Regions from separate parts of the Nocardioides sp. Soil796 genome, predicted to be linked through region 2. Evidence: riboswitches for the same ligand, from Rfam matches in the RefSeq annotation. Region 2 holds a riboswitch; the other holds the start of a gene.

Region 1 (9,664 bases), on a different contig from region 2:
GCTCAAGGCCGAGCACAAGGACCAGGTCGCCGAGCTCAAGACCGAGAACGCGTCCCTGCGTCGCAAGCTGGGGGAGGCCCGGGCCTCCGGACGCTCGACCAGCGCCGATGCCGAGAAGGCGATCGTGCTGGCCGAGGAGGTGCGACTCAAGGCGGAGGCCGGCCTGGCCAGTGCCGAGTCCGAGTCCCGACGCCTGCGCGCCCAGGTCGAAGAGCTCCAGGCCACGTTGTCGGCCGCCCGCCGCGAGGTGCGCACCGACAAGGACGCCGCCACCCTCCGTGCCCGGGTCCTGCTCGACACCTTGCTCGATGCCGGCCAGGGACTGCGCCGCGAGCTGGCCCTGCCGACCGTCACCGGCTCTCCGGCGGACGCCGTCGAGGCCGACCTCGCGCTCGCCGGCACGCGTACGCCGAGCGCGGCCGGCTCGCTGGGCCCGTCCAGCCCGGCGCTTCTCGAACAGTTCCTCGCCATGCCCCGGGCGCGGCTGATCATCGACGGCTACAACGTCAGCAAGACGGCCTGGCCCGACTCGACGCTCGAGGCCCAGCGGATCCGCCTCCTCAACGGGCTCGCGCCGTTGATCGCGCGCACCGGGGTCGACACCACCGTCGTGTTCGACGCGGCAGCGCAGTCCTCGCGCGGCCCGGTCAACGCGCCCCGCGGCGTCAAGGTGCTCTTCAGTCCCGAGGGCGTCATCGCCGACGACGTCATCCGCGACCTCGTCGCGGCCGAGCCCCAGGGACGGGTCGTGGTGGTCGTCTCCTCCGACCGGGAGATCGCCGGCGACGTACGCCGGTCCGGTGCCAAGCCGATGGCCTCGTCGGCGCTCGTGGCCCTCCTCGCCCGCTGAGCCCCGAGACCGCCCCGCGGTCGGGCCGACCGGCCCGCTGCCCGGTGTGTGGTCCGGCGGTCCCGGACCGTTGTCGGTGGTCCCTGCCAGAGTGCGTCACAGCCGGGAACTTCCCCTCCCGGACCGATGAGAGACGAGGACACCCATGACCTTGCGAATCGACTGTGACAGCTGCGAAGTCCGCGGCCTGGCCTGCCACGACTGTGTGGTGACCGTGCTGCTCGGGCCGCCGCCCGAGCTGGCGTTCGACGACGACGAGCAGCGGGCCCTCGACGTACTCGCCGACTCGGGCCTGGTGCCGCCGCTGCGCATGGTGACGCCGCTGGCCGGTCCTGAGGTCGAGTCCGCCTGAGCCCGCCTCCCGCCCGGCCTGCCCCGGCCGAGCCGACAGCTCCCACGCTGCCTCGCGTGGGGCTGGTGTGACGCATGACACGTCACGGCGCGCCGCCGTGGCATGAAACACCCCGCGACATCCGCTCCGAGGGTTTGCCGCGGAGTGCAACCACGTCTAATCTTGCTGCTTCAGGTGCCCGTACCAGTTGGTCAAACAGGACCGGCTCGGGTGCCACGCCGAATTCGATGCCGAGGACGGGGAAGTCCGAGGCGGAGAAACCGGGGACCCACGTATCCCTGGGGTGAATCACACGCAAGGCGGAGCGATCCGTGGAGCGTGTGTAGGGCTTCTTTGTGCCCGAACCCGTCAGCTCACCCGGTAGGCGTCGACAAAGAGGGAGTACGTCCGCTACATGCACCACGGACGGAAGCGCATTCTTGCTGGCCTGGCCAGCAGCGCCATTGCAGTCATCGGCATCACCGCCATCCCCGCAGCGCCGGGCAACGCCGAGCCTGACATCGACGATGTCAAGGCCCGCGTCGACAAGCTCTACCACCAGGCAGAGCAGGCCTCCGAGCGCTCCAACGACGCAAAGCTCAAGCTCGACGACCTCGAGGCCGACCTCGCCGCCCTGAAGGCCGACGAGAAGAAGCAGCAGGCCAAGGTCGACTCGATGACCAGCACGGTCAGCGACGCCGTGGCCGCGCAGTACGAAGGCCAGGACATCTCGACGACCGGCCAGTTGGTGCTCTCCAACAGCCCCGACGCGTTCCTCTCCGACCTCAACACGGTCTCGAGCTACAACGACGTGCAGGCCGACACGGTCGCGGACTACACCCGTGAGACCGACTCCCTGGAGATCCGCCGCGAGGCGACCCAGGAGCGCGCCGACGAGCTCGCCGACGCCCAGGCCGACCTCGAGGAGAACAAGGACGAGGCCGACGCCAAGCTCGCCGAGGCCAAGGAGCTGCTCGGCAAGCTCGAGGAGGAGGAGCGGGCCCGGCTCGACACCGAGGCCAGCCGCGGCACCACGCGTCTGCCCGCCAACGTGCCGGCCTCCGGCCGTGCCGCCGCTGCCGTGAACTACGCGATGGCCCAGGTCGGCGACGCCTACGTCTACGGCGCAGCCGGCCCGAGCGCGTTCGACTGCTCCGGCCTGACCATGATGGCGTGGGCGCAGGCCGGCGTCGGCCTGCCGCACTCCTCGAGCGCCCAGATGGGCTCCGGCACCAGCGTCTCCTCGGGCGACCTGCAGCCCGGCGACCTGGTGTTCTACTACAGCCCGGTCAGCCACGTCGGCATGTACATCGGCAACGGCATGATCGTGCACGCGGCCAACCCGGGCAGCGGCGTCACCACCGCCGGCGTCTTCTCCATGCCGTACTCCGGCGCAGTCCGCCCGGGCTGATCGGCACCACCCTGAACGACAGCTCAGCATCGAAGGCCGGTCGCCCACTCTGGTGGGTGGCCGGCCTTTCGCTTGCCCTCGTGGTGGGCGTGCTCGTCTTCTGGCTCCGCCAGGACGACGACGCCGAGACGCCGCGGGTCCTGGACTCACCGTCGGCCCGCCAGGACCTCGCCGCCGCGGCGCTGGCGGACCTGCAGACGGCGGTCGGCGCGCGTGACAGGGCGCGACTCCACCCTGACGCCGGCGAGCTGGCCGAGACCGCGGTCGACAACGCCGAGGAGCTCCGGGTCGCCGGCTTCACCGCCCGCTACGTCGACGAGGATGCCGCTCTCACCGCCACACTCCCGGACGGACAGTGGGCCGCCGCGGTGGACACCACCTGGCGGTTCGCCGGCTACGACCCGCGTGAGGCCCACGCCGAGGTCACGTTCGTCTTCGCGCGCGAGGGCGATCACGCGGTGCTTGTCGACGTCGGTGGCGGCGGTCGCCGTACGCCCCTGTGGCTTGCCACCGCGCTCAACGTCAGCCGCACTCCGCAGGCGCTCGTGATGGCAGCGGGGGACCAGCCCGTCAACCGGTTCGCGCGGCAGGCCCGGGTGGCGGTGCGGGCGGTCGGGAAGGTCCTCCCGCCGTGGCGACAGAAGCTCGTGATGGTGGTGCCGGAGTCCGACGAGCAACTCGACGAGGTGCTGGCCGCCGACCCGGGGGAGTACGCCGAGATCGCCGCGGTGACCACCACGGTGGACGGGTCGCTCTCTCCGTCGGCGCCGGTGCACGTCTTCGTGAACCCGGAGGTCTTCTCGGGGCTACGACGCAACGGCGCCCAGGTGGTCACCACCCACGAGCTCGTGCACGTGGCCACGGGCGCCGCGACCGCGTCGAACACGCCGCTGTGGCTGCTCGAGGGCTTCGCCGACTACGTGGCGCTGCGCGACGTCACCCTGCCCCTGTCAGTCACCGCGGGCCAGGTCCTGGCGCAGGTACGCCGGGACGGGGCACCCCGGCACCTGCCGGCGGGCAACGAGTTCGACACGCACACCACCCACCTCGGAGCGTCGTACGAGGCCGCGTGGCTGGCCTGTCGGCTGCTGGCGCAGACTGGTTCCGAGCAGGACCTGCTGAGGCTGTACGACGAGGTGTCGGACGGCGCACCGGTGGGTGCTGCACTCCAGCAGGTCTACGGATTCGGCGAGAAGGAACTGGTGCAACGGTGGCGCAGGGAGCTCGAGAGACTGGCACGGTGATCGCGGGGGAGCAGCGGACCAGCCTCGTGACCCGTCGGCAACTGTGGGTGCTGACCGTGGGCGGAGCGTTGCTCTTCGTGCTGGTCGCGGCCGTGCTCGTGCCGTGGCAGCCGGTCCCGGGAGGCGCTCCCGATCCCGTTCCGGCCACCGACGTGCTCACGAGGGCACAGCTGGAGCGCGGTGAGGAGTTCGCGCGCCTGTCGCGCATCCTGAGCTGGTCGTCGCTCGCCGTCTCGCTCGTGGTCTCGTGCGTGCTCGGCTTCACCCGGCTCGGCACCCGGCTCCTGGGCCGTCGGTCCTGGCCGTGGCCGGTCACGGTCGTCGGGCTCACCGCTGCCGTGCTCGTCATCGGACGGCTGGCGACGCTGCCCTTCGCGGTGGCCCTGCGCGACCACCGTGTGGACTACGGGCTCACCACGCAGGGGCTGGGCGGCTGGGCGCTCGACCAGGTCAAGGGGCTCGGCCTCGCGATCGTGTTCACCTCGATCGCCCTGCTCGTGCTCTTCGGCTGCGTCCGGCGCTGGCGCACCTGGTGGCCCGCCGTCGTGGCCGGCATCTACGTCGTCCTCCTCCTGGGCGGTTCGTTCCTCTACCCCGTGGTGGTCGAGCCTGTGTTCAACGACTTCTCGTCGATGCCCGACGGGCCCATGCGCCAGGAGATCCTGGCCCTGGCCGACCAGGAGGGTGTCGCGGTCGACGACGTGCTGGTCGCCGACGCCTCGCGTCGTACGACGACCCTGAACGCCTATGTCTCCGGCTTCGGCGGCACCCGGCGCGTGGTGGTCTACGACAACCTGGTCGACCACCAGCCCGACGAGCAGGTGCTCTCGGTGGTGGCCCACGAGCTCGCCCACGCCAAGCACGACGACGTGCTGGTCGGCACCGCGCTCGGTGCCTTCGGCGCACTGGTCGGGGTGGGCCTGCTCGGACTGATCATGGGCCGACCGGGCCTTCGCCGACGGGCCGGCATCGAGGGACTGGCCGACCCCCGCGCCGTGGCGACCGTGCTGGCGCTGCTGGCGTTGGCGACCTTCTTCGTCAGCCCGGTCGAGAACACGATCAGTCGCAGGATCGAGATGCGCGCCGACGTGGACGCACTCGCGGTCACCCCGGCCTCGGCCATGGTGGACCTGCAACGCGAGCTGTGCCTGGGCGCGGTGTGCGACCCGACGCCACCGGCGTGGTCGCAGTTCTGGTTCGGCAGCCACCCCACGGCCCTGGAGCGCGTCGCGGTGGCCCGCAAGATCGGCAAGAAGTGACCCGCCTGAAATGACCCGCCTGAAATGAACGCGGTGCCCCCGACCTGTCGGCCGGAGGCACCGCGAAGGGTGTGGATCAGTGGCCGTAGAGCGCGGCCACGTCGGCGCGGTGCTCGCGCATGACGACGTTGCGCTTCAGCTTGAGCGACGGCGTGAGCTGGCCGTCCTCCTCGGTCCAGTCCATCGGCAGGATGGTGAACTTGCGGATCGACTCGGCCTTGGAGACGGCGTTGTTGGCGTCGTCGACCGCTGACTGAACTGCGGCGCGGAGGTCCTCGTCGTCGACCAGGTCGGCGATCGACCCGCTCTTGCCGTTCTCGAGCGCCCAGTGCGGGAAGGACTCCGGGTCGATGGTGACCAGCGCGCCGATGAAGGGCTCCCCGTCGCCGACCACGATGCACTGGCTGATCAGGGCGTGGGCGCGCAGGCGGTCCTCGAGCACGGCCGGGGCGACGTTCTTGCCGCCGGCGGTCACCAGGATCTCCTTCTTGCGGCCGGTGATGCGGACGAAGCCCTCGTCGTCGAGCTCTCCCACGTCACCGGTGTGGAACCAGCCGTCGGTCAGCGCCTCGGAGGTGGCCTGCTCGTTGTCCCAGTAACCGGCGAAGACCTGGCCGCCCTTGAAGAGCAGCTCGCCGTCGTCGGCGATGCGGGCGGACGTGCCACCGAGCGGGCGTCCCACGGTGCCGACCTTCTGGGCGTCGGGCAGGTTCACGGTCAGCGCCGCCGTGGTCTCGGTCAGGCCGTAGCCCTCGAGGATCACCAGGCCGATGCCGCGGTAGAAGTGGCCCAGGCGCTCACCGAGTGGTGCGCCACCGGAGACGGCGTACAGGCATTCGCCGCCGAGGGCGTTGCGGAGCTTGCCGTAGACGAGCCGGTCGAAGAGTGCGTGCTGGGCGCGGATCCGGAGGGGCACCCGACCGCCGTCCTGCGCGCGGGACCAGGCGATCGCCGTGTCGGCGGCACGCTGGAAGATCTTGCCCTTGCCGTCGGCCGACGCCTTCTGCGACGCGGTGTTGAAGACCTTCTCGAACACGCGGGGCACGGCGAGGATGAACGTCGGCTTGAACACGCCGAGGTCGTCCACGAGGTTCTTGATGTCGGCCGAGTGGCCCATGCGGACCCGTGCCTTGACGCAACCGACCTGGATGATCCGGGCGAACACGTGGGCCAGCGGCAGGAACAGCAGCGTCGAGCCGTTCTCGTCCTTGAAGAGCCGGTCGAGCTCGTGCACCGCGGAACCCAGCTCGAACATGAAGTTGCCGTGGGTGAGCATGCAGCCCTTGGGGCGGCCGGTCGTCCCGGACGTGTAGATCAGGGTGGCCAGGTCGAGGGGCGTGGTCGCGCTCCGGCGCTTTTCCAGGGTCTCGTCGTCGATGTCGGCGCCCAGGCTGGTGAGTACGTCGACGGCGTTGTCGTCGATCGTCCACACGTGGTTGAGCTCGGGCAGGTTGCCGCGCAGGGCGGAGACCTTGGCCAGGTGGTCGGCGCCCTCGGCGATGACGGCCTTGGTGCCGGAGTTCTCCAGGATCCAGGCGATCTGGTCGGCGGAGGAGGTCTCGTAGATCGGCACGGTCGCGGCACCGGCGAACCAGATGGCGTAGTCGAGGAGGGTCCACTCGTAGCGGGTCTTGGAGAGGATCGCGACGCGGTCGCCGGCCTCGATGCCGGCGGCGATGAGTCCCTTGGCCACACCGGTGACCTCGGTGTGGAACTGGGCGGCGGTGACGTCGACCCAACCGTCGCCGGTCCGGCGACTGAACACGACCGAGTCGGCGTGGTCACGCGCATTGGTGACGACGTCGTCGGTCACGTTGCCAGTCGCGGGAATCTCCACGGTCAACGGCGTGGCGAACTCTCGCATGCCGGCCTCCTTCTGCACTGCATGGGAACGGTGTACGCCCGCACGTTACCGGCCATCCACGTACCGCGGGTATCCGGTAGGCTCGCGTGACTCGACACCGCCCATCTCCAAGGGGAAACACCGATGGCCGAACAGACCACGTCCTCCATCGTCATCGACGCCGAGGCGGCGTCCGTGATGGAGGTGATCGCCGACTTCCCGGCGTACCCCGCGTGGGCGAAGGGTGTGAAGACCGCCGACGTGCTCGGCACCTTCGACGACGGGCGTGCCACGCAGGTCTTCTTCGAGCTCGACGTCTCGCCGATCAAGGACGAGTACACCCTGGCCTACACCTGGCACGGCGACCGTGAGGTCACCTGGACCCTGGTCGAGGGCAAGATGCTGCGCGCGCTCGACGGCGCCTACGTCCTGCGGCCCCTCGGCGCCGGCTCCACCGAGGTGACCTACCGCCTGTCCCTCGACGTCTCGATCCCGTTGATCGGCATGCTCAAGCGCAAGGGCGAGAAGATCCTCATCGACACCGCGCTCAAGGGACTCAAGAAGCACGTCGAGTCCCTGTGACCGGTCCCGCCTGACCGTGCGCATCCTCCTCTTCACCGGCAAGGGCGGCGTCGGCAAGTCCACCGTCGCAGCCGGTACGTCGGCACTCGCTGCCGCCCGTGGCCTGCGCACCCTCGTGCTGTCAACCGACGCGGCGCACTCGCTGGCCGATGCCTTCGGCATGCCCGTCGGCGCCGAGCCGACCGAGGTGGCCGAGAACCTCTTCGTGCAGCAGGTCGACGCCCAGCGACGGTTCGAGCAGTCGTGGGCCGACATCCAGGGCTACCTGCTCTCGGTGCTCGACGTGGTCGGTGTCGACCCGGTCGCGGCCGAGGAGCTCACCGTCATCCCCGGCGCCGAGGAGGTGCTGGCCCTCCTCGAGCTGCGCCTGCACGCCCTCTCGGGCACGTGGGACGTCATCGTCGTCGACTGTGCGCCGACCGCGGAGACCCTGCGACTGCTCGCCCTGCCGGAGGCGCTCGGGTGGTACATGCAGCGGGTCTTCCCGTTCGAGCGCAAGGTGGTCAAGGCGCTCAAGCCGGTGCTGACCCGCGCGGCCGGCGTACCCATGCCCGGCGACTCCGTCTTCGACGCCGTCGAGCGGCTGCACGCCGAGCTCGACGAGGTGCGCGAACTGCTCTCCGGCCCCGACTCGAGCGTGCGGCTGGTGATGACGCCCGAGACCGTGGTGCTCGCCGAGGCCCGCCGCTCCTTCACGACGCTGTCCCTGTTCGGCTACCGCGTCGACGGCGTCGTCGCGAACCGGGTCTTCCCCGTCGGTGAGGGCGACGCGTGGCGGGCCGGCTGGGTGGAGGCCCAGGCCAAGGTGCTCACCGAGGTCGACCAGTCGTTCCCTGGACTGCCGATCTGGCGGTCGGTCTACCGCACCGGCGAGCCGGTCGGCGTCGAGGCCCTGCGCGGCCTGGCCGACGAGGTGTACGCCGGCACGGACCCGCTGGCACCACCCACCGGCAACGGGCCGATGAAGGTCACCCGCACCGAGACCGGCGCCGTCCTCGAGCTGGCACTGCCCAACGTCGAGAAGGCCGACGTCGATCTCGCGCGGCATGGCGACGAACTCGTGGTGACCGTGGGGTCGTATCGTCGTCTTCTCTCGCTGCCCGCCGGGTTGGCCCGGCACCAGGTCAGCGGCGCCAAGGTCAGCGAGGGCGCACTGCACGTCCGATTCGAGGAGAGAACAACGTGACCGACGGGGACGACACCCGCCCAGGGAGCACACCCGGACCGGACGACGTCGGTTCGGTCGCCGACGAGGCGGCCAAGCTGTTCGGTGCCCTGTCCGGTTGGGCCCGCACCCACGGCGCCGACCTCGGCGCCGGCGTCGGCGACCTCGCGGGCGCCGCGGCCCATGCCGCCCATGATGTGAACGAGCACCTCGCCACCGGCGCTGCCGAGTGCACCTACTGCCCGATCTGCCGGGCGGTCCACGTGGTGCGCGAGCTGAGCCCTGAGGTGAAGAACCACCTGGCCGTCGCGGGCGCGTCGTTGATGCACGCCGCGGCAGCGTTGATGGCCAGTGCGGTGCCCGACGACGCGAAGAAGCGTGACGACGGAGTCGAACACATCGACCTCGACGCGGACTGGCCGGAGGACTGAACACATGAGCCTGACCATCGGTGTGGACGTGGGTGGAACGAAGATCGCAGGCGGCCTGGTCGACGAGTCGGGTCAGGTGCTCGAGCAGGCCAAGGTCGAGTCACCGGCCCAGGACGCGGCGGCGATCGTCGAGTCCATCGCCGAGATGGTGTCCACCCTGCGCGCCGATCGCGATGTCGTGGGTGTGGGCATCTCGGCGGCCGGTTTCATCGACGCGGCCCGGGCGACGGTCTACTTCGCCCCGAACCTGGCCTGGCGTGACGAGGACCTGAAGGGGCGCCTCGAGGAGTCGTGCGGGCTCACCGTGGTCGTCGAGAACGACGGCAACTCCGCCGCATGGGGTGAGTTCACCTACGGTGCCGCGGTCGACGCCGACGACCTGCTGATGGTCGCGGTCGGCACCGGTGTCGGCGGCGGGATCGTGGTCGACGGCCAGCTCTACCGTGGCGGTTTCGGCATCGCCGGCGAGATCGGCCACATCCGCATCGAACGTGAGGGCCGCCAGTGCGGTTGCGGCCAGCGAGGCTGCCTGGAGCAGTACGGCTCGG
Region 2 (9,664 bases):
TGGGGCGTGCTGGCCGAGGCCCGGACGCCGATCGTGCTGCACGCCGGCTCGGGCCCGGTGCCCACCGAGTTCACCGGCCCCGGTCCGGTCGAGGAGCTCCTGCGGCGGCACCCCGACCTCGCCCTGGTGATGGCCCACATGGGCGCACCGGAGTACGCCGAGTTCCTCTCCATGGCCGAGCGCTACGACAACGTGCGTCTCGACACGACCATGGCGTTCACCGAGTTCTTCGAGGAGATGGGCGGCCCCTACCCGCCCGGGCTGCTGCCGCGGCTCGCGGACCTGGCCGACAAGGTGCTGCTCGGCTCTGACTTCCCCAACATCCCCTACCCCTACGCGCACCAGGTCGACGCGCTCGAGCGACTCGGTGAGCGACACCCCGGGCTGGGGGACGAGTGGCTGCGCCGGGTGCTGTGGCACAACGCCGCGGAGCTGATCGACGCAAACCCCATTGGGGAATGAACCGCACAGTCGATATGGTTGTGGGTAGTACAACTCAAGAGGGGCTGATCGGTTTCGACTTGGGACGTTAGTTCCAGGGGAAGCGGGTCGAGAAGCCAGCGTCATCTCGTAAACGATCGCTGGAAAACCATAGTTGCCAACTCAAACCGCAACGACTTCGCTCTCGCTGCCTGAGCAGTGATCGAAGGGTCAGACCGGGCATCTGCCTTCGTCCCGGAGCCTGACCTCATCTAGAAGGCTTGCTGATCAATCCGTGTCATGGCGGTTGATCGGGACTTTTCCGTGACTGGGCCTGTCGGCGACGTGTCTGTGCGAGCGCCGGGGCCGAGAAAAGCGACAACACGGACTGCACCCGGAGAAGACCTGGTTCGGCGCTCGAGGACGCGGGTTCGATTCCCGCCAGCTCCACCGTTCACCTCTTGACACCCACAACGTGGTGGATCGCAGGCACCCAGTGCCCGTGATCCACCACGTTGTGCATTTCTTTTCCCCATCGACGCAACGCATCGCCGTCGAGTTACGTCTGGAGCAGTGAGGGGTCGTCCACAATGGTCGGGCCCATCACACTCGGCTTCGCCTGACACGGGGAGATCCATGCGCATCGCCAGAATCGTCGTCCTGCTCGGGATGGTCGTCGGACTGTTCTCGCTGCCGGCCATGGCCTCCGCGGACGAGGCCGCCCTGGTCGCCACCACGACCACCCTCGCCGGGCCGGCCCGTTACGAGGGCCAGACCGTCGCGCTCGACGTGGCGGTCAAGGCCACCGGCGGCGCTCCGGTCGAGACCGGAGCGGTCACCGTCGATCGCCGGATCGGCGGGGTGTGGCAGCCGGTCGCGAACGCCGTGACAGGTGCCGACGGCCACGTCACCGTGCCGGCGACGATGAGCCGCACCGTCGCCGACAACGTCTTCCGGGCCCGCTACGCCGGTGACGCGACGTACGCCGCCTCCGCCTCGGCTGCCCGCACCATCACGTTGCTGCGCCGGGACAGCCGGATGGGCTTCTCCGCTCCGTTGCGGGTGGTGGACGAGACGTACGCCGCCTTCAAGGTGCTGTGGCGCACGCCCGGCGGCGTACCGATCCGCGGTTCGGTCCGCATCCAGCAGAAGGTCGGCACCCGCTGGGTGGCCCGCAAGACCGTCATCACCAACGCCGAAGGCAGGGGCGCCTGGAACTTCAAGGTCCGCACCGACAGCGCCTGGCGCGCGGTCGGGATCACCCGTTCGTGGGTGAAGGGTGCGATCAGCGGCACCCGCAAGGTCGACAACCGGCCGCCCGGCGTCCCGTTCACGATGCCCGCCGGCGCGCCGTACCCCCGGATCAAGCTCCCGGCCCAGCCACGGGCCACCCGCGCGGGCGCCGCGGTCACGATCAGCACCATCCCCGACGCCGTGTGGCGCCAGATGGTCGGCGTCACGTGGCACTCCGGCTGCCCGGTCGGGCGGTCCAGCCTGCGGCTGATCCGCGTCAACTACTGGGCGTACGACGGCTACCGCCGGCGCGGCGAGATCGTCGTGAACGCGCGCGTGGCCGGCAACGTCGGGGCGGCGTTCAAGGAGATGTACGACGGAAAGCACCCGATCCGGGCGATGTACCGCGTGGACCGGTTCGGCTGGAGTGACGCCGTGCGTGGCGGCGACGACCACAAGTCCATGGCGGCCGGCAACACCTCGGCGTTCAACTGCCGCAGCGTGGTCAACAACCCGGGGGTGCGCTCCCCGCACTCCTACGGCACCGCCGTCGACGTCAACACCTGGGAAAACCCCTACCGTTCGCGCACCGGGCTGGTGCCGAACTCGTGGTGGCAGTACCACCCGCACCCGCGGGTCTCGTGGCGCAGCTCGACCCACCCCGTCGTCCAGCTCATGCGCCGCCACAACCTGCGCTGGACCTACGGCAATGACGACACCCAGCACTTCGACGCCTACTCCTCGTCGGGCCGGATTGCTCCGCGTTGTGTGGGCGAATGTCACTGATTTGAGGCTTTTGTGGCACTAGATTCCTGCCATGATCGCGTTCCTGCTTGCTGGGCTCATCCTCGGAGTGCTCGCCCGCACGTTGGCCGGTGGCATCCGTGACCCCCAGGTCATGCTGACCGTTCCGGTGGGTGTCGCGGGTGCCGTCGTCGGCGGAGTCGGCGCCAACGTCCTGCGGGGCGAGGACTGGAACCACCTCGACGTGTGGGGCTTCGTCGCCGCCTGCGTGGTGGCGCTGATCGTCCTCGGCCTGCTCGAGGGCGGCGTGGGCCGCAGGCGGTGAGCTGCGTCTTCTGCGCGATCGTGGCGGGGGAGACCCCTGCCGAGGTCGTGCTCGAGACCAGCGACCTGCTCGCCTTCCTCGACCAGCGGCCGGTGTTCAAGGGCCACATGCTGCTGGTGCCGAAGGAGCACGTCGTGACCCTGCCCGACCTGCCGGCCCGGTTGCGCGCCCCGTTCCTCGAGGCCGGACAGCGGCTGGCCACCGCGGTCGTCGAAGGACTCGGTGCCCAGGGCAGTTTCGTCGCGATCAACAACGTGGTCTCGCAGTCCGTGCCGCACCTGCACCTCCACGTCGTACCCCGCACCAAGGGTGACGGCCTGCGCGGCTTCTTCTGGCCGCGCACGAAGTACGCCGACGACGAGCCGGGGGAGTACGCCGAGAGGCTGCGCGAGGCCCTGTCCTAAGGTGGTCCCGGCAACCTCGACCGCCAGTTCCGGCCGGTCGGGCATCACGCATTGACTAGTCACAGGAGTGGGCATGGGTCGGTTTGACGGACGGGTGGCAGTGGTCACCGGGGCCGCACGCGGCATCGGATTCGCCACCGCGAAGCGGTTCGCCGCAGAGGGCGCCGCGGTCGCCATCATCGACCTCGACGAGGCCGCCGCGAGCGAGGCGGCCGGCAAGCTCGGCGAGGGCGTGAAGTCCGTCGGCATCGGTGCCGACGTCAGCAACGCCGAGTCCGTCGAGGCAGCGGTCGAGCGGGTCGTCACCGAGCTCGGCGGCATCCACATCCTGGTCAACAATGCCGGCATCACCCGTGACAACCTGCTGTTCAAGATGACCGAGCAGGACTGGGACCTGGTCATGGGCGTCCACCTCAAGGGTGCGTTCCTGATGACCAAGGCCGCGCAGAAGCACTTCGTGGAGCAGAAGTACGGCAAGATCGTGAACCTCTCGAGCGTCTCCGCGCTCGGCAACAGGGGCCAGGCGAACTACTCGGCGGCCAAGATGGGCGTGCAGGGCTTCACCCGCACCTTGGGCATCGAGCTCGGCCCGTTCGGCATCAACGCCAACGCCATCGCCCCCGGCTTCATCGCCACCGAGATGACCGACGCCACCGCCGCGCGGGTCAAGATGAGCGTCGAGGACTTCCGGGCCGCCGCTGCCGAGCAGAACCCGGTGCGCCGGGTCGGGTTCCCCGAGGACATCGCCGCCGCGGCCGCGTTCCTGGCCAGCGACGAGGCGTCGTACATCACCGGCCAGACGCTGTACGTCGACGGCGGCGCCAAACTGGGCTGACTTGGGGGTTTGTCACATTTCGGGGACTTCCGGGGGCGGTGGCGCTTACCCTCAAGGCGCACAACTTCACACACCGCTCCCGGACAACGCCGAGTCCTGCCCCGTTCAGGGAGCGTCCCGTGACCCGGAAACAGGGGCAGGAGTGGGGGACCCACAGGTTCCACGCGAGGTCGGTCGAGAGGCCGTCCCGCTCGGGGTGAAGTCATCATGCGATGGCAGGACACTTTCCAGTCCCAACCCGACAGCTCACCTCACAGGCGTGGGAAAGGAAACCCTCCATGCCTGCCCTCTTCAGCGTGCGCAGACCGCGCACGACCGCCCGACTGCGCGCACTCCTGGTGCTGCCGCTGATGACCCTGTCGATGCTGGTGGCCGGCACCATGGCCGACGCTCCGAGCGCCGAGGCAGCGTCACTGACCCGCGCCGAGCGCGTGCAGATCGGCTACAACGTCGCCACCAACCAGATCGGCGACCCCTACCGCTACGGCGCCGCCGGGCCAGGGGCGTTCGACTGCTCCGGGCTGCTCTACTACAGCTACCGCAAGGCCGGCTTCGCGGGCATGCCGCGTACGTCGAGCGCGCAGTACGCCTTCGTCCGCCACATCGCCAAGCGGTACCTGCGCCGCGGCGACTTCGTGTTCTTCCACGACGGTGGCCGGGTCTACCATGCTGCGGTCTTCGTGGGGCGCAAGGACGGCAAGGTCATCATCCTGAGCGCACCGCGAAGCGGCACCCGGGTCCGTCGCGAGCTCGCGTGGACCACCTCGTTCTACGCCGGCACCCTGCGTGGCCGGTGATCAGGGACACCTGAGTTCCACGAGGGCGCGCCTCCCCGGAATCCGGGAGCCGCGCCCTCACACTTTGAAACTGAATCAATGTTGTAGACGATCGGAGAATTTCGTGCGCCGTGTCCACCCCTCCCTGACTACCGGCCTTGCTGCCGCCCTGGCGCTGAGCCTCACGCTCACCGCCTGCGGAGGAGATGACAAGGACGACAAGGACGCCAAGGATCCGAAGGGCACCGCCAATGCCGAGGTCCTCGAGAGCACCTGGCCGCTCACCGGCGAGAAGGTCTCGGGTGACGCGTCCTCGAGCAAGAAGCACCCGGTCTACGTCGTCAAGATCGACAACACCGGCAGCAGTGCGCCCCAGATCGGGCTCGGTTCGGCCGACATGGTCGTGGAGGAGCTGGTCGAGGGCGGCAGCACGCGCCTGGCGTCGTTCTTCTACTCCAAGGTCCCCGACAACGTCGGCCCGGTGCGCTCGATGCGTGCCTCCGACATCGGCATCGTGTCGCCGGTCGACGGCGAGATGGTGACCAGCGGTGCGGCCGGTGTCACCATCAGCCGGATCACCCAGGCGGGCATCAAGTTCCACCAGGAGGGTGCCACCGGTTTCTACCGCGACTCCGGGCGCTCCGCGCCGTACAACCTGTTCGTCGACCTGGCCAAGCTCGCCAAGGAAGGGTCGAAGGGCGAGGAGAAGCGGCCCGACGACTACCTGCCGTGGGGCGAGGAGAAGGACCTGCCCAAGGGTCAGCCCGCCACGTCGGTCGCCGCGTCGTTCTCCGCCGGCCACACCACGAACTGGGCGTTCGAGGGCGGCAAGTACCACAACCAGAACACCAACGCCGCCGACGGTGACGAGTTCCTGGCCGACACCGTGCTCGTGCTCAAGGTGCAGGTCGGCGACGCCGGCTACACCGACCCGGCAGGCAACTTCGTGCCCGAGACCAAGTTCCACGGCAAGGGCGAGGCGGTCGTGTTCCACAAGGGCAAGGCCGTGCGCGGCACGTGGAGCAAGAACAAGGCCGAGAGCGCGCTGACCCTGAAGACGAAGGCGGGCGACCTGAAGATTCCCGCCGGTCACGTCTGGATCGAGCTGGTCCCGACCGATGGTGGCAACGTCACCTTCAAGTAGGCACAGCCTTTCGGCGCCCTGGTCGAGCGGCCCCTTCGGGGGTCACTCCGCCAGGGCGCTGCTGCTTCCGGTGACCGGGTCGACGAACTCGACGCCCTGGTCGACCAGGGAGCGCAGGCCCATCAGCATGAACCCGATCGCGGCCTCGACCCGGGCACTGGCCTCCTCGGGGTCCTCGGCGGCCGCGACGCCTTCGCCGGCGCTGCTCAGGGCGCCGAAGAAGATGCGGCTGAAGGTGTCGATCATCGGCTGCTCGAGGTCCCAGGGGCCTGCCGAGAGCACGTTGTTGACCACGTCGAGCACGATCGCGAACGACGAGCGCTCCTCCTGCTCGCGGAAGCGCTCGTAGCCCAGGATGGCGGGTCCCTCCTGGATCACCACCCGGCGGTACGTCGGGTCCTGGACCACCGAGAGGAACGCGCGCAGGCCCTCCGCGGCCTTCTCCCACGGGTCCTTCACGCCCTTGACCGCCTTGGAGATGCTGGCCGCGGCCTCCGCCTCGATGCGCTCGAAGACCGCCTCGAAGACCGCCTGCTTTCCGCTGTAGTGGTGGTAGAGCGCGCCCTTGGTGACCTTGGCCTCGGCCACGATGGCGTCCAGGGACGTGCCGCCGTACCCGTGCTCGGTGAACAGCTCGCTGGCCGCCTCGACCAGGGCCCGCTTGGTGCTGGAGGAGTACTGCTGGCGCCGGGTGGCGCCGGGCAGGTCCGGAAGGGTCGGGAGGCTCGGGATCAGACGCTTCGCTGCGGACTTGCTCATCTGCTCAGCATAGGGCGGCGCGACCGGGACCCTGTGGCCGAGGTCACGGCGTGGTCGGTTTGCGTGCCGAAGGTCGGTTACATACTCTTGGTACGTACCGCCGGTACGTGAAAACGAAAGGAGCTTGACCATGACCTGGGAAGCCTTTCACCACCGTGGGGACGTCCTCCACCGTGTGTTCGACGAAGTACGTGTGCGCCGCGACGGTGTCCTCCCGATGGACCTGCCGGGCGTTGCCGAGACCTTCCGTGACGAGCTCGACCTGCTGGGCGCACTCCAGCTCCGCTGGTCGAGCCGCCTGAGCGGCAAGATCGAGCGCGAGCTATCCAACCAGCCGATGGACCTCGAGGCAGCCGTGATCGCCGCCTGGCGTGCCACGGCCGACGAACTGCCCGGGATCCGCGAGATCCAGGACCACTACCGCTCCGAGCCGGTCGACACGGCGATGTCGCAGGCGATGGCCAAGGCCGCCGCCAAGGAGCGTCAGCTCCTCGCCGTGATGGCCGGACGCGTCTCCGCCCTGGAGGTGGACGAGCACGGCGCCCGCGTGGGTGCCGCGATCGAGGCCGCCGCCCGCGACGGCTACCAGCTGCCCGAACCCGACCCGACTCCCGGGAACGTCCGTTTCCTGGACCGGATCAGGGCGGCGCTCGCGGCCTGACGGCCGCCCCCTGACAGACAGACCCCGGTGTCGACGCACCCGCGGACCTCCCTTCCGCATCTCCCTCCTTCCCCGCGTCGGCCCGGGGCCTGTCTTCATTTCGGCTTGTCTACATTGGGGGCATGGACCCGAGAGCCGGAATGTTGCTGGTGGCCAGCCCCGAGCTGCTCGACCCGAACTTCGCCGACTCCGTGGTGCTGCTCATCGACGCCGATGGCGACGGCGCATTGGGCGTCGTACTCAACCGGCCGTCCATGGTGATGATCGGCGACGTCCTCTCTCCCTGGGCCGACGTGGCGAGCGATCCCGGCGTCCTCTTCTCGGGCGGGCCGGTCGGTGCCGACGGCGCACTTGCCGTCGCCCAGCTCGCCGATGCCGACGACGAGCCCGTCGGGTTCCGCGGGTCCTTCGCCGACATCGGCCTGATCGACCTCGACTCGCCGGTGGAGCTCATCGAGGGCGGCGTGGCCGAGCTCAGGGTCTTTGCCGGGTACGCCGGTTGGGGCGCCTCCCAGCTCGAGGCCGAGATCGCCGAGGGCAGCTGGTACGTCGTGCCGGCGCTGGCCTCCGACCTGTTCCGGGAGGACACCACGACCCTGCGCCGCGACGTGCTGCGACGACAACCCGGAGCCATGGCGTGGGTCTCAACACGTCCGGTCGACCCCTTGATGAACTGAGTTCTGATCTACAGTGGTGGGCGTGAGCAACCCGATCGGATTCAGCCAGACAGACGTTCTCGAGGACCGTCGCACGGTCCCGACCGACGAGGGTGACCACGAGCGGTTCTCGCACTATGCGCCGAAGGACAAGGTCATGGAGGCCATGGTCATGGGCACGCCGGTCACCGCGCTGTGCGGCAAGACCTGGGTGCCCAGCCGGTCGCCGGAGAAGTTCCCGGTCTGCCCCGAGTGCAAGGAGATCTGGGAGAGCCTGCCCCACGGCGGGGATTCCGAGTGACGGGACGGCCCCCCGAGGCCGTCCCACCCGCAGCACTGACTCCGGCCTGGCCGGAGCGTGCCGCATGGGGGACCGCCCAGTCGCTGCGTGCCTGGCAGTCGGCGGCACTCGAGAAGTACTTCTCGGCCTCTCCACGTGACTTCCTCGCAGTGGCCACGCCCGGCGCCGGCAAGACCACGTTCGCGCTGACCGTGGCCGCCGAGCTGTTGGGCCGACGCGTCATCGACCGGATCACGATCATCGCGCCGACCGAGCACCTCAAGACCCAGTGGGCCGAGGCGGCCGCGCGGGCCGGCATCCCGATCGACCCGAACTACTCGGCCGGTCAGGGCAAGACCTCCCAGGACTACGTCGGCATCGCGCTGACCTACGCCGGTGTCGCGGTGAACCCGCTGGCCCACCGGATCCGCACCGAACGGTTCAAGACACTGGTCATCCTCGACGAGGTGCACCACGCCGGGGACGCGCTCTCGTGGGGTGACGGCGTACGCGAGGCGTTCGAGCCGGCGCACCGCCGCTTGGCCCTGACCGGTACGCCGTTCCGGTCCGACACGAACCCGATCCCGTTCGTCACCTACGTGCCCGCTCCCGAGCTGGGCCCGGGCGCGATGGTGTCGGTGGCCGACTACACCTACGGCTACGGGCAGGCGCTGGCCGACCACGTCGTCCGGCCGGTGCTGTTCATGGCCTACTCCGGCGAGATGCAGTGGCGCACCCGCGCGGGCGACGAGATCTCCGCCCGGCTGGGCGAGCCGCTCACCAAGGACCAGAACGCCCAGGCGCTGCGCACCGCGCTCGACCCGCAGGGGTCCTGGATGCCCTCGGTGCTCCAGGCCGCCGACCGGCGGCTCTCGGAGGTACGCCGCCACGTGCCCGACGCCGGCGGCCTCGTGATCGCCAACGACCAGGACTCCGCCCGCGCCTACGCCAAGCTGCTCAAGGCGATCAGCGGCGAGGCGCCGACCGTCGTACTCTCCGACGAGAAGGCGGCGTCGAAGAAGATCTCCACGTTCACCGACTCCGAGGACCGCTGGATGGTCGCGGTGCGGATGGTCTCCGAAGGTGTCGACGTGCCGCGCCTGGCGGTCGGCGTCTACGCGACGATGATCTCCACCCCGCTGTTCTTCGCCCAGGCCGTCGGCCGCTTCGTGCGTGCCCGCCGCCGCGGTGAGACCGCCTCGGTGTTCCTGCCCTCGGCGCCCAACCTGCTGGTGCACGCCTCCGAGATGGAGGTCGAGCGCGACCACGTGCTGGGCCGCAAGGTCACCGACGAGGACGACATGTTCGCCGCCGAGGAAGACCTGATGAACCAGGCCAACGCCGCCGAGTCGGCCTCGGGTGACGAGGCGCTCGGCCCGTGGGAGGCGCTCGGCTCGCAGGCCACCTTCGACCGGGTGCTCTACGAC

The links. A riboswitch is a leader RNA that binds a small molecule or an ion and turns the genes downstream of it on or off. The one in region 2 is predicted to bind cyclic di-AMP.
Region 1: linked by a shared signal. The riboswitch ahead of ASH02_RS09030 (C40 family peptidase) and the one ahead of ASH02_RS05730 (C40 family peptidase) in region 2 are both predicted to bind cyclic di-AMP.

The regions. Positions count from the first base shown of each region.
Region 1 is NZ_LMSQ01000017.1:413,816-423,479, forward strand. Features, by position in the region: gene ASH02_RS09020 (NYN domain-containing protein) at 1-850, shown strand, start outside; gene ASH02_RS09025 (hypothetical protein) at 996-1,202, shown strand; cyclic di-AMP (ydaO/yuaA leader) riboswitch at 1,409-1,585, shown strand; gene ASH02_RS09030 (C40 family peptidase) at 1,597-2,592, shown strand; gene ASH02_RS09035 (hypothetical protein) at 2,649-3,836, shown strand; gene ASH02_RS09040 (M48 family metallopeptidase) at 3,833-5,095, shown strand; gene ASH02_RS09045 (AMP-dependent synthetase/ligase) at 5,172-6,959, opposite strand; gene ASH02_RS09050 (SRPBCC family protein) at 7,083-7,520, shown strand; gene ASH02_RS09055 (ArsA family ATPase) at 7,537-8,706, shown strand; gene ASH02_RS09060 (hypothetical protein) at 8,703-9,116, shown strand; gene ASH02_RS09065 (ROK family glucokinase) at 9,121-9,664, shown strand, end outside.
Region 2 is NZ_LMSQ01000015.1:33,525-43,188, reverse strand. Features, by position in the region: gene ASH02_RS05755 (amidohydrolase family protein) at 1-462, shown strand, start outside; RNA gene ssrA (transfer-messenger RNA) at 503-873, shown strand; gene ASH02_RS05750 (M15 family metallopeptidase) at 1,057-2,439, shown strand; gene ASH02_RS05745 (hypothetical protein) at 2,471-2,722, shown strand; gene ASH02_RS05740 (HIT family protein) at 2,719-3,126, shown strand; gene ASH02_RS05735 (SDR family NAD(P)-dependent oxidoreductase) at 3,200-3,961, shown strand; cyclic di-AMP (ydaO/yuaA leader) riboswitch at 4,067-4,236, shown strand; gene ASH02_RS05730 (C40 family peptidase) at 4,240-4,758, shown strand; gene ASH02_RS05725 (DUF3048 domain-containing protein) at 4,862-5,881, shown strand; gene ASH02_RS05720 (TetR/AcrR family transcriptional regulator) at 5,924-6,640, opposite strand; gene ASH02_RS05715 (hypothetical protein) at 6,771-7,301, shown strand; gene ASH02_RS05710 (YqgE/AlgH family protein) at 7,424-7,978, shown strand; gene ASH02_RS05705 (DUF3039 domain-containing protein) at 8,013-8,258, shown strand; gene ASH02_RS05700 (DEAD/DEAH box helicase) at 8,255-9,664, shown strand, end outside.